One region of the Turicibacter sp. TJ11 genome, then DNA from elsewhere that is predicted to be linked to it. Evidence: a T-box and tRNA genes for the amino acid it is inferred to sense, from the RefSeq annotation. Region 1 holds a T-box; the other holds one or more tRNA genes.

The links. The T-box of region 1 lies ahead of alaS (alanine--tRNA ligase). A T-box ahead of a tRNA ligase gene usually reads a tRNA of that ligase, here a tRNA-Ala.
Region 2: it encodes a tRNA-Ala, which carries the amino acid that the T-box ahead of alaS (alanine--tRNA ligase) is inferred to sense. The anticodon was not compared.

What each region holds. Positions count from the first base shown of each region.
Region 1 is NZ_CP069349.1:899,315-906,536, reverse strand. It holds gene JRC48_RS04245 (ABC transporter permease) at 1-561, shown strand, start outside; gene mnmA (tRNA 2-thiouridine(34) synthase MnmA) at 767-1,900, shown strand; gene JRC48_RS04235 (ATP-dependent RecD-like DNA helicase) at 1,918-4,341, shown strand; gene JRC48_RS04230 (hypothetical protein) at 4,430-4,597, shown strand; T-box leader at 4,718-4,925, shown strand; gene alaS (alanine--tRNA ligase) at 4,983-7,222, shown strand, end outside.
Region 2 is NZ_CP069349.1:1,821,014-1,828,235, reverse strand. It holds gene JRC48_RS08785 (IS1182 family transposase) at 1-1,417, shown strand, start outside; gene rplM (50S ribosomal protein L13) at 1,897-2,334, shown strand; gene rpsI (30S ribosomal protein S9) at 2,356-2,745, shown strand; rRNA gene JRC48_RS08770 (16S ribosomal RNA) at 3,418-4,934, shown strand; tRNA gene JRC48_RS08765 (tRNA-Ile) at 4,999-5,075, shown strand; tRNA gene JRC48_RS08760 (tRNA-Ala) at 5,081-5,156, shown strand; rRNA gene JRC48_RS08755 (23S ribosomal RNA) at 5,221-7,222, shown strand, end outside.

The sequences.
Region 1 (7,222 bases):
TTTGATGCTCCTGTTTTATCAGACATTCCAGTGATCGGTCCACTATTTTTTAGTAAGATGTATTTAACGACGTTTATTGTGTTAGGATTAGTCGTTTTAACATGGTATATTATTTTTAAAACATCATTTGGATTACGTTTACGCGCGTGTGGAGAACATCCTCAAGCAGCGGATTCAATGGGAATTAATGTTTATAAAATGCGTTATTTTGGTGTGTTAGCTTCAGGATTTTTAGCGGGTCTTGGAGGAGCGATTATCATTGTTACGACATCGAATGAATTTAATGGTTCAGTAGCGGGACTTGGATTCTTAGCTTTAGCGGCATTAATTTTTGGAAAATGGAATCCTTGGTCAGTGTTATTTGCTTCATTTTTCTTTGGATTTATGAAAACATTAGGACAATTAGCATTAATCAACGATACATTAAAATCGTTTGAAATTCCGATGGAGTTTTATAATGCCTTACCATACATCATGACAATTATTGCCTTAATGATTTTCAGTCGTAATATTGTCGGTCCAAAAGCGGCTGGAGAACCTTACGATAAAGGAAAACGTTAATTAAAAGAAGACAGTTTAGCTGTCTTCTTTTTTTACCTGATAAGCGCGGTGTCGAAAATCCTCAAGCATTGCTTATCTTGAACTTTTTGCTTATAATAAAGAATAGAACATCATGTTCATGCACGATACTATATTAAACTTGCTTGTCAATGATGCGGTCTGTTAGACGTTAAAGAGATATAAAGTAATATTGGAGGTTCAATGAATGAATTTAAATAAAGGAAAAAAAGTGATTGTTGGGATGTCAGGTGGTGTCGATTCATCGGTTGCTGCTTATTTATTAAAAGAACAAGGCTATGAAGTCGAAGGGGTGTTCATGAGAAACTGGGATAGTGCGGCTAACTCAGATATTTTAGGAAATCCAACGGTCAATGACGATGTTTGCCCTCAAGAAGTGGATTATATGGATGCAAAAGCGGTAGCGGATCAGTTAGGAATCCCACTTCACCGAGTGGACTTTGTACAAGAATATTGGGATCGCGTGTTTATGTATTTCTTAGATGAATACAAAGCAGGACGTACGCCAAACCCGGATATTATGTGTAATAAAGAAGTTAAGTTCAAAGCCTTTTTAGATTATGCGATGAATTTAGGTTGTGATTATATTGCGATGGGGCACTATGCACGCGTTGAACACGGTGAAGAAGTAAAAATGTTACGTGGTGTGGATAACAATAAAGATCAAACGTATTTCTTAAGTCAATTAACTCAAGCTCAATTAAGTAAAACGTTATTCCCAGTCGGTGAATTACAAAAATCAGAAGTTCGTGAGATTGCACAGAAAATGGACTTAGCCACAGCGAAAAAGAAAGATTCAACAGGTGTATGTTTCATTGGGGAACGTAACTTCACGCAATTTTTACAAAACTACTTACCCGCTCAACCCGGGAAAATGCAAACGTTAGATGGCGAAGTAATGGGTGAGCATATCGGATTAATGTATTATACGATTGGTCAACGAAAAGGATTAGGAATTGGTGGTCAAGGAGACGCTTGGTTTGTGATCGGAAAAAATCTAAAAGAAAACATTTTATATGTTGGACAAGGATTTGATCATGACTATGTGTATGCCGATGAAGCGCACGTTTCAAATGTGAACTGGATTCCAACCGATAAATTTACAGGAACCATGACATGTACCGCGAAATTCCGTTATCGTCAACCAGATGTTAACGTCGAGTTAGAATGGATGGATGATGAGACGTTAAACGTTCGCATGTTAGAACCTGTTCGTGCGGTGACACCAGGACAAGCGGCTGTCTTTTATTTAGGTGATGTTTGTTTAGGTGGAGGTCGTATTGAAGCAGCCTTCAAAGATGGAGAGCGTCGAATGTATTAAGAGAGGATGAAAAGTGAATGGGAGAAGCCAGTTATATTCAAGGGATATTTTTAGATCATATATTTTTTAATGAGGACAACGGCTTCTCTATTGGAACAGTCTTAGTGACCGAACATCAATGCAACGAAGAACAGTTTAAAAAAGCCTATAAAACGGTGGATGAAAAAGTCGTTGATCAGTTAGGATTAGATTCAAGTGAGACGCATTATAAAATGACCGTTTCTGGATATTTTCCGAAGTTAGTTCCTCAAAAAAATTATCGTTTTACCGGTCAGCTCATTGAGCATCCGAAGTATGGGTGGCAATTTCAAGCGAACGCTTATGATAGTGTGAGTGTTCGTGGAAAGTCTTCGCTCGTCCATTATTTAAGCAGTGATATTTTTGAAGGCATTGGACAAAAAACAGCGGAACGAATTGTTGAGACATTAGGTGAAAATGCAGTTGATGTCATTTTGCGAAATCGACAATCGTTAGACGAAGTGCCGAAGTTATCAAAAAAGCTCGCGGATAAATTGTATGCCACGCTGGTTGATCAGCAAGGAACGGAGCAAGTGTTAGCTCCTCTTTATGGATACGATTTAAGTCCGCGCCTTGTCATGAAAATTTTCAAAAAATATCAATATCAAGCCCTTGAAATGATTCAAGAAAATCCGTATCGACTCATTGATGATATTGAAGGCATTGGTTTTATTAAAGCAGATGAACTGGCTAAACGATTAGGTGTTTCAAATGATGATCCTCGTCGAATTCGTGCGGCTTTGCTTTATGTTATTGACCAAATTGCCATTCAAAAAGGACACACCTATGTTTATCATAAGCAACTCTTACAAAGTGCCTTACAGTACTTAAATCAAAAATCAAATCAACTTTTAGATTATTCTCAAATTGAAGGACAGATTGAAGAATTAATCAAAAAGAAAAAGATTTATATAGAGGGAGACTTTTTGTTTATCCCGCTTCTTGTTAATAGTGAAAAAGGAATTGCACAGTCCATTCTTAGACTTCAAGAAGAAGTATCTAAAAGTGAGACAGACATTCAAGATTCACTCAATCATCTAAAAGAAGAACTTGCGATTAACTACTCACCCGAACAAGAAGAGGCGATTAAAATGGCCTTGACCCAACCGGTAAGTATTATTACAGGTGGACCAGGAACGGGGAAAACAACGGTTGTTCAAGGGATTTTAAAAGCTTATGCGCATCTTCATAACGTCACACTAGACCCTAACAAATACGCCACGTCAGAAAAACCATTTCCAATTGCATTAGCGGCTCCGACGGGTCGAGCGGCTAAACGAATGACTGAAACGACAGGTCTTAAAGCATCAACCATCCATCGATTGCTTGGATATGGTGTGGATGGTGTGTTTCAACATGATGAGTTTTCTCAGTTAGAGTATGATTTGATTATCATTGATGAAAGTTCAATGCTTGATACGTTACTTGCGTATCAGTTGTTTCAAAGTATTAAAACAGGGGCTCAAGTCATTTTAGTTGGTGATGATAATCAGCTTCCATCGGTGGGTCCCGGGCAAGTGCTAAAAGATTTAATTGAAAGTCACGCCATCCCACTCACTCGATTGTTAACCGTTCATCGTCAAGCGCAAGATTCATCGATTATTTCTTTAGCTCATGCCGTTAAAAATCATCAGTTACCACCGGATCTGCGAGAGAAAAAGCCCGATCGTTTATATGTCGAGTCTTCACATCAAAAAATTCCGGCGTATTTAAAACAAATTGTAAGCAACGCTATTTCAAAAGGATATACCGCGAATGATGTGCAAGTTCTTGTACCAATGTATCGTGGTGATTGTGGAATTGATAGCTTAAACTTAATGCTTCAAGAGATTTTTAATCCGCCTGATGAGGAAAATAAGCGTGAAATGGTCTTTGGCCAACGTGTCTTTCGGATTGGAGATAAAGTGTTACAGCTGGCTAATCAACCTGAAACAGGTGTCATGAACGGTGATGTAGGAGAAGTCATTGGGATTTCTTATAAGAATGAAAATGAGGATAAGGAAGAAAAACTGATTGCTTGTTTTGACACGAAAGAAGTCACGTATAAAAAAGGTGACCTTCAAAATTTGACCCATGCTTATTGTGTATCGGTTCATAAATCACAAGGGTCTGAATATCCAATTGTTATTTTACCAATGACCCATGCTTATCATGTCATGCTTCAAAAAAAATTAATTTATACGGCGATTACACGCGCTAAAAAATCACTCATTATTATTGGCGAGTATTCGGCGTTTGATAAAGGCGTGAAAAATGAAGGAGAAGAACGTCAAACAACGTTAAGGCTTCGTTTTGATCTTCAAAAAGAACAAACGTTAAAAGAAAATCCATTTGCCGATTACTTTAAAGAACATGACATTCCTTTTGATTACTTAGATGAAGAGCAATTAGAAGGCATCACACCGTATGATTTTATGGATTAAAAAGGATGTTTAACTTTGCTGTCATTTAGTCATAAAAAAATCAAAATCACCCAAACTAAAACTATCATGTTTAAGTGAGGTGAATGAGATGAAAAAGATGATGTTATTAGTGTTATTTTTAGTGGCACTAGTCGTTACTTTAATGTATTACGATGATCCACATTATTATCAAAAAGGAATGCATCGACAAATGAAAAAATATCGCAAACAAATGTGCCATTGGCAAGATTACATTCATGATATGATGCCGTTTTAATAAAAACTCTCTCGAAAGAGAGAGTTTTTATTATTTGATTTAGCATTTTGTCTAAATCTTTCATCAAATCCAAAAAAAAGCTTGAAACTAGCCGTTAAAATAGATAAAATAGAGTCGAATAGTAAAATGTTGATAGAAGAAAGTAGAGATTTGAAGTTTCACAGAGAGGGATTTCTAGGCTGAGATAAATCCTAACGAAAAATACTCGAAAGCTACTTCTTGAGTGTAGGTAAAACCTATCGGTGAGCGCCGTTATTGCTGTTGAGTGTTATTTTTTCATCATGAAAAAATAAAATTAAGGTGGTACCGCGTTCAATTCGTCCTTATTTCGTAAGGGCTTTTTTTATACTCAAAGAGACTTAATCTTAAAAAGAGGTGACAAAAGATGAAATACATGACAGGTTCAGAAATTCGATCAATGTATTTAAACTTCTTTAAATCAAAAGGGCATATGATCGAACCAGGTGCACCATTAGTTCCTGTAAATGATCCAACGTTATTATGGATTAATAGTGGAGTTGCGGCCTTAAAAAAATATTTCGATGGACGTGAAATTCCGAAAAACCCACGTATTACAAATGCTCAAAAATCGATTCGTACGAATGACATTGAAAATGTAGGGAAAACAGCCCGCCACCATACATTCTTTGAAATGTTAGGAAACTTCTCAATTGGAGATTACTTCCGTGAAGAAGCGGTTACTTGGGGATGGGAATTATTAACTTCACCTGAGTGGTTTGGATTTGATAAAGAGTTATTATATGTAACCATTTATCCAAATGACCAAGAAACATATGATTTATGGATTAAATTAGGTGTTAAACCAGATCATATCGTTAAACTGGAATATAACTTCTGGGAAATTGGAGAAGGACCATGTGGACCTAACACAGAAATCTTCTTTGACCGTGGAACAAAATACGATCCTGAAAACATTGGAATCCGCTTATTAGAAGAAGATATTGAAAATGATCGCTACATTGAAATTTGGAATATCGTTTTCTCTCAATTTAATTCAAAAGAAGGATTAGATCGCAGTGAATATCCATTACTTCCAAATAAAAATATAGATACTGGAATGGGTCTTGAGCGTATGGCTTGTGTGTTACAAGGAGTAGAAACAAACTTCGATACAGACTTATTTATGCCAATCATTAAAAAGACAGAAGAAATTTCAGGTGTTCGCTATACAGAGGAAACAGGTGTTGCCTTTAAAGTGATTGCAGACCACGTTCGTACAGTAACATTTGCAGTAGCAGATGGGGCTTTATTATCAAACGAAGGTCGTGGATACGTGTTACGTCGTTTACTACGTCGTGCGGTTCGCTATGGTAAAAACTTAGGAATTGATCGTGCGTTTATGTATGAATTAGTTCCAGTCGTTGCAGATATCATGAAAGATTACTATCCATATGTTTGCGATAAAGTTGAATTAGTTCAAAAAGTCATTAAGTCAGAAGAAGATCGTTTCCGTCAAACATTAACGGATGGAGAAAAAATCTTAACAGAATTAATGGCTAAGAGTGAAACAAAAACAATCAACGGAAAAGATGCGTTCATGTTATACGATACTTATGGATTCCCATATGAGTTAACATTAGAATATGCTGAAGAATCTGGATTTACAGTGGATAAAGAAGGATTCGATGCTGAAATGGAAGCACAACGTGAACGTGCGCGTAATGCACGTGAAGACGTGGCTAGTATGCAATCACAAAACGAAGCTTTAATGAACTTTAAAGACGCATCAACGTTTGTTGGATACAATGAGTTAACAGCAACTGGAAAAGCCATTTTCTTATTAAAAGATGGAGAAATGGTTGAGTCATTAACAGGTGAAGGTCAAGTTATTTTAGATGTCACACCATTTTATGCAGAAAGTGGAGGACAAGTAGCTGATACAGGATCAATGACAACTCCTCATGCAACGATTGAAGTATTAGATGTCATTAAAGCACCTAATGGACAACATTTACATACGGTAAACGTTCATGGAACATTATCGTTAAATGATGAAGTTACATCATCAGTGACAGTCAATAGTCGTTTAGCGTTAACGAAAAATCATACGGCTACGCATTTATTACACCAAGCGTTAAAAGATGTGATTGGTGAGCATGCAAACCAAGCAGGATCATTAGTTTCAGCTGAACGTTTACGTTTTGACTTTACAAATATGCAAGGATTAACGCACGAAGAGTTACAACGTATCGAAACAATCGTGAATGAAAAAATTTGGGCATCACTTGCAGTTGAAACGTTTGAAAAAACAATTGACGAAGCTAAAGAAATGGGAGCCATGGCTTTATTTAGCGAAAAGTATGGAGATACGGTTCGCGTCGTTAAGGCAGGTGAGTATAGCATCGAGTTATGTGGAGGATGCCACGTTTCAAATACATCTGAAATTGGATTATTCAAAATCGTGTCTGAATCAGGAATTGGAGCTGGAACACGCCGTATCGAGGCTGTAACAGGACAAGCCGCTTATGAATACATGAATACGTTTATTAATCGTTTCGCGGCTGTAGCTGAGACATTAAAAACAAAGCCAGCTTTACTAGAAGAGCGTGTGGAAGGTGTCTTAGACGAGTTAAAAGAAGCACATCGTGAAAATGAATCATTAAA
Region 2 (7,222 bases), 920 kb from region 1:
GATCATGTTTAAGATTTTAATTTACGCGTACATGAATCGCTCTTTTTCTTCACGAGAAATTCAGCGACTTTGTCAACGGGATATTCATTTCATCTGGTTATTAAATGGATATCCAGCGCCTAGCCATCATACGATTAATCGATTTAGAAAACATCATTTAAGCGATGGTGTCATGGAAGATTTATTTGATCAATTCATTGAGTGTCTTCACACCTTAGATGAAATTCATTTTAAGAACCTATTTATTGATGGAACAAAAGTTGAAGCCAATGCCAATCGCTATTCGTTTATTTGGTTAAAATCAGTGACTAAAAATGAAGCGAAGCTCCAGGTCAAAATAGAAAAACTCCTTCAACAAGTGAATGACAGCTATCTCACTTCCTATTCATTTGATGTTAAGAATCCATTACCTGTGTTAGAGGCTTGTTTATTGAATTTAAAAGAAAAAGTCATCGAACAATCTCTTGAATTTGTTTATGGGAAAGGGAAGCGAAAAACAGAGCTTCAACGTCAGATTGAAACACTTGAAGCATTCATAGAGAAACAAATCATTTACTTGGACTATCAAAAAATGATCGGTTCAACCCGCTCAAGTTGTTCAAAAACAGATCCGGATGCCACCTTCATGCGAATGAAAGAAGATCACATGAAAAATGGGCAACTCAAACCTGGGTATAATGTCCAGATTGGAGTTGAGGCCGAGTATATCGTAGGTGTGGGCGTTTTTCAGTCAGCTAACGATGTCCCCACACTCATTCCATTTTTAGATTCCCTGAAAGGTCGGCTTTCCAGAACGTTTAAACAAATCATTGCGGATGCTGGATATGAAAGTGAAGAAAATTATGCTTATTTGAAGGAAAACCATCAAAAAGGTTTCATTAAGCCCCTCAACTATGAAACCTCAAAAACAAGAAAATATAAAGCTCAACTGGGGAAACGAGAAAACATGACGTACGATGAACTCAACGATACCTATACGTGCGCAAATGGCAGAACGTTAAAACCGATCGAAGTTAAAATTCGAGAAAGTCAGACCGGTTATCGAAAAGAAGTCACGATTTATGAATGTGAAACCTGCCAAGATTGTCCTTTGCGTTTAAAATGTACAAAAGCGAAAGAAGGAAACTCAAAACGATTGGAAGTGTCTAAAAAAATGCTTTCGCTAAGAACAGAGTCCCTTAAAAATATCCAAAGTGAAGAAGGGATTCTGTTAAGAAAGAATCGTTCGATTCAAGTCGAAGGTGCTTTTGGCGTGTTAAAACAAGATTACGGCTTCAGAAAATTTTTAACCCGTGGAAAAATTCAGGTCACAGTCGAACTATTGCTTCTATGTTTTGGATATAATGTACAAAAATTACATAACAAAATTCAAAGCCATCGTTGCGGACAACAACTTCATCCAGGGAAAGTGGCTTAAAAAATCAGAATAGACTGTCGTTTTGAAGGAAAGAAACGTCCTTCTTTTCGTCGTGCTTAAAATTAAGTCTAACCCATAAAATTAAATTTACAGACTGATTTTTTTACGATGAATAGCCAAAAAAAGGAGCATGTCGCTCCATGACTATAAAATTTTAGTCATTTTGATACAGCCCCTTTTTCTATATAAAGAACCAAAAATTGATTATTCATATCCTTTAGTGATGATGATATAATCAAGAAGTAAATAATGAAAAATTCAAGGTTAAAAGATAAAGTAATTATTTTAAGTTTAATATCGAAAGTTGAGATTAAATTGTCTAGAAAAAAGAATAATTATTTCTAAAAACACTTGAAAAAAGTAAGACTATGGGGTAAAATATCTAACGGTACATTTTCTTTATTTTCACAAGAAAATTTGAGCCCCAGCGAATTTTCATATGAAAAATAACTTAAGCGAAAGAAGTAGGAGGCAGGACAATGCGTACAACATTTATGCAAAAATCTCATGAAGTAGATCGTAAATGGTTTGTTGTAGACGCTGCAGATAAAACTTTAGGACGTTTATCTACAGAAGTTGCAACACTTTTACGTGGAAAACATAAACCAACTTTCACACCACACGTTGATTGTGGAGACTATGTGATCGTTATCAATGCTGATAAAATCACTTTAACAGGAAATAAATTAGAAAACAAATTATACTACCGTCACTCAGGATACCAAGGTGGATTAACAGTTCGTACTGCAAAACAAATGCGCGAAAATACACCAGAGCGTATGTTAGAGTTATCTATCAAAGGTATGTTACCAAAAGGACGTTTAGGACGTGCAATGGGTAAAAAATTATTTGTTTATGCTGGATCTGAGCATCCACATGCAGCACAAAAACCTGAAGTTTACGAACTTCGTGGATAATTAAGAGGGAGGTAACACTATATGACAGTACAATACTTAGGAACTGGTCGTCGTAAAAGCTCAGTTGCACGTGTACGTTTAGTACCTGGAACTGGAAAAGTAATTATCAACGGTCGCGAATTTGAAGATTATATTCCTTCTGCAGCAACTCGTTTAGATATCATGCAACCATTAACATTAACTGAAACAACTAATCAATATGATGTATTAGTAAACGTTAACGGTGGAGGTTTAACAGGACAAGCTGGAGCTATCCGTTTAGGAATCTCTCGTGCATTATTAGAAGTTGACGCTGAATACCGTGCAACTTTAAAACCTATGGGATTATTAACTCGTGATTCACGTGCTAAAGAACGTAAAAAATACGGACTTAAAGCTGCTCGTCGTGCACCACAGTTCTCAAAACGTTAATTTTATTATTGGAACCACATTTGTGGTTCCTTTTTTTTATTATCGAAAGTGCCTGTAAAGTTAGATGGTGTAATGAAATATCGGTAAGAACTAAGAGAGATAAATTCTAATTTAGTGATATATGTTTTTGAGGTTTGAATTAGCCCCTACATAGAGGTTTATAATTAACATAGAGTAATCTTAAGAGAAGTAGTAATGGGGAATGGCCGGTTAGAAGTAAATTTAATCTTAATATAAGCATTAAAATGAGAAAGATAAACATATTCGTTGATCTAGTAATAAAAAAAATTCAATGAAGTGTAAAAAAATAAAAATAACTGTTGACGATGAAAAAATGTAATGATATTATATTTAAGTCGCCAAGAGCGATAAATAAAAAATAACAGAAATCGAAAAGATTTCAAAAAAAAGTTTAAAAAGTGTTTGACAGAAAAAGTGAGACATGATAAACTAATAAAGTCGCCAAGAGCGATAAACAAAAACAATAGAAATCAAAAAGATTTTTAAAAAAAGTTTAAAAAAGTGTTTGACAGAAAAAGTGAGACATGATAAACTAATAAAGTCGCCAAAACAAGGTGATGAGAAGTTCTTTGAAAACTAAACAGAACGTCAAGAAACATTTACTTTTAAGATAAAGTTTCGAACAGAAGCTTAGGATAAAAACAAACATTTAATATGGAGAGTTTGATCCTGGCTCAGGATGAACGCTGGCGGCGTGCCTAATACATGCAAGTCGAGCGAACCACTTCGGTGGTGAGCGGCGAACGGGTGAGTAACACGTAGGTCATCTGCCCATCAGACGGGGACAACGATTGGAAACGATCGCTAATACCGGATAGGACGAAAGTTTAAAGGTGCTCCTGGCACCGCTGATGGATGAGCCTGCGGCGCATTAGCTAGTTGGTAGGGTAACGGCCTACCAAGGCGACGATGCGTAGCCGACCTGAGAGGGTGAACGGCCACACTGGGACTGAGACACGGCCCAGACTCCTACGGGAGGCAGCAGTAGGGAATCTTCGGCAATGGGCGAAAGCCTGACCGAGCAACGCCGCGTGAATGATGAAGGCCTTCGGGTTGTAAAATTCTGTTATAAGGGAAGAACGACTTTAGTAGGAAATGGCTAGAGTGTGACGGTACCTTATGAGAAAGCCACGGCTAACTACGTGCCAGCAGCCGCGGTAATACGTAGGTGGCGAGCGTTATCCGGAATTATTGGGCGTAAAGAGCGCGCAGGTGGTTGATTAAGTCTGATGTGAAAGCCCACGGCTTAACCGTGGAGGGTCATTGGAAACTGGTCAACTTGAGTGCAGAAGAGGGAAGTGGAATTCCATGTGTAGCGGTGAAATGCGTAGAGATATGGAGGAACACCAGTGGCGAAGGCGGCTTCCTGGTCTGTAACTGACACTGAGGCGCGAAAGCGTGGGGAGCAAACAGGATTAGATACCCTGGTAGTCCACGCCGTAAACGATGAGTGCTAAGTGTTGGGGGTCGAACCTCAGTGCTGAAGTTAACGCATTAAGCACTCCGCCTGGGGAGTACGGTCGCAAGACTGAAACTCAAAGGAATTGACGGGGACCCGCACAAGCGGTGGAGCATGTGGTTTAATTCGAAGCAACGCGAAGAACCTTACCAGGTCTTGACATACCGTTGACCGTCCTAGAGATAGGATTTTCCCTTCGGGGACAATGGATACAGGTGGTGCATGGTTGTCGTCAGCTCGTGTCGTGAGATGTTGGGTTAAGTCCCGCAACGAGCGCAACCCCTGTCGTTAGTTGCCAGCATTCAGTTGGGGACTCTAACGAGACTGCCAGTGACAAACTGGAGGAAGGTGGGGATGACGTCAAATCATCATGCCCCTTATGACCTGGGCTACACACGTGCTACAATGGTTGGTACAAAGAGAAGCGAAGCGGTGACGTGGAGCAAACCTCATAAAGCCAATCTCAGTTCGGATTGTAGGCTGCAACTCGCCTACATGAAGTTGGAATCGCTAGTAATCGCGAATCAGAATGTCGCGGTGAATACGTTCCCGGGTCTTGTACACACCGCCCGTCACACCACGAGAGTTTACAACACCCGAAGTCAGTGGCCTAACCGCAAGGAGGGAGCTGCCTAAGGTGGGGTAGATGATTGGGGTGAAGTCGTAACAAGGTATCCCTACCGGAAGGTGGGGATGGATCACCTCCTTTCTATGGAGAAAGCGACGTTCTGTTTAGTTTTGGAAGAATTTCTTCCGATAAAAGAAACATGTATGGGCCTATAGCTCAGCTGGTTAGAGCGCACGCCTGATAAGCGTGAGGTCGATGGTTCGAGTCCATTTAGGCCCACCATACATGGGGACTTAGCTCAGCTGGGAGAGCGCCTGCCTTGCACGCAGGAGGTCAGGGGTTCGATCCCCCTAGTCTCCACCAAAAACGTTGATCTTTGAAAACTAGATATCTTCATTCAGAAGAAACAATCAATAGATTTAAAATAGGTTAAGTGAATAAGGGCGCACGGAGGATGCCTTGGCACTAGGAGTCGACGAAGGACGCGACAAACGGCGAAACGCCTCGGGGAGCTGTAAGTGAGCATTGATCCGGGGATATCCGAATGGGGAAACCCGCTAGTGGTGATACGCTAGCACCATCTGGTGAATACATAGCCAGATTGGAGACAGACCCAGGGAACTGAAACATCTAAGTACCTGGAGGAAAAGAAAGAAAGATCGATTCCCGTAGTAGCGGCGAGCGAAGTGGGAAGAGCCCAAACCGGACTTGTCCGGGGTTGTAGGACCTTCAGAATTGACAAATCATGATAGCCGAATGGTCTGGGAAGGCCAACCGTAGGGGGTGAGAGTCCCGTAGGTGAAATTGTGAAATGCATGGAAGGAATCCTGAGTACGGCGGGACACGTGGAATCCCGTCGGAATCAACGAGGACCATCTCGTAAGGCTAAATACTACCTAGTGACCGATAGTGAACCAGTACCGTGAGGGAAAGGTGAAAAGAACCCCGGAAGGGGAGTGAAAGAGAACCTGAAACCGTGTGCCTACAACTAGTCAGAGCCCGTTCATGGGTGATGGCGTGCCTTTTGTAGAATGAACCGGCGAGTTACGATATCGTGCGAGGTTAAGCAGAAGATGCGGAGCCGTAGCGAAAGCGAGTCTGAATAGGGCGATGAGTACGATGTTGTAGACCCGAAACCGTGTGAGCTAGCCATGAGCAGGCTGAAGGTCAGGTAACACTGACTGGAGGGCCGAACCAGGGCACGTTGAAAAGTGCTTGGATGACTTGTGGCTAGGGGTGAAATTCCAATCGAACACGGATATAGCTGGTTCTCTCCGAAATAGCTTTAGGGCTAGCCTCGATGTTAAGTCTACTGGAGGTAGAGCACTGAATGGGTGATGGCCCCACCTCGGGGTACTGATCTCAATCAAACTCCGAATGCCAGATAGATATCATCGGGAGTCAGACTGTGGGTGATAAGGTCCATGGTCAAAAGGGAAAGAGCCCAGACCGCCAGCTAAGGCCCCCAAGTGTCCGTTAAGTGGAAAAGGATGTGGAGATGCACAGACAACTAGGAGGTTGGCTTAGAAGCAGCCATCCTTTAAAGAGTGCGTAATAGCTCACTAGTCGAGTGACTCTGCGCCGAAAATGTACCGGGGCTAAACGGACCGCCGAAGCTGCGGATTGACTTTAGAGTCAGTGGTAGGAGAGCGTTCTAACAGCGGAGAAGCAGTACCGGAAGGAGCTGTGGAGCGGTTAGAAGTGAGAATGCCGGTGTGAGTAGCGAAAGATAGGTGAGAATCCTATCCATCGAAAGCCTAAGGTTTCCAGGGGAAGGCTCGTCCGCCCTGGGTAAGTCGGGACCTAAGGTGAGGCCGAAAGGCGTAGCCGATGGACAACAGGTTGATATTCCTGTACCACTTATTAAACTGATGGAGTGACGGAGAAGGCTAAGTTGAGCGTGTGAATGGATTCACGTGTAAGCAGTGAGGTGGTCATGTAGGCAAATCCGCATGGCATAACATTGAGCTGTGATGCCGAAGCCAATAGGCGAAGTCAACTGACGTCACGCTTCCAAGAAAAGCTTCTAGGGTTAATTTAGTAAGTGCCCGTACCGATAACCGACACAGGTAGGCGAGGAGAGAATCCTAAGATGAGCGAGAGAACTCTTGTTAAGGAACTCGGCAAAATGACCCCGTAACTTCGGGAGAAGGGGTGCTTGTGAAAGCAAGCCGCAGTGAATAGGCCCAGGCGACTGTTTATCAAAAACACAGGTCTCTGCTAAACCGCAAGGTGATGTATAGGGGCTGACGCCTGCCCGGTGCTGGAAGGTTAAGAGGAGAGGTTAGCGCAAGCGAAGCTTTGAATTGAAGCCCCAGTAAACGGCGGCCGTAACTATAACGGTCCTAAGGTAGCGAAATTCCTTGTCGGGTAAGTTCCGACCCGCACGAAAGGCGTAACGATCTGGGCGCTGTCTCAACAAGAGACTC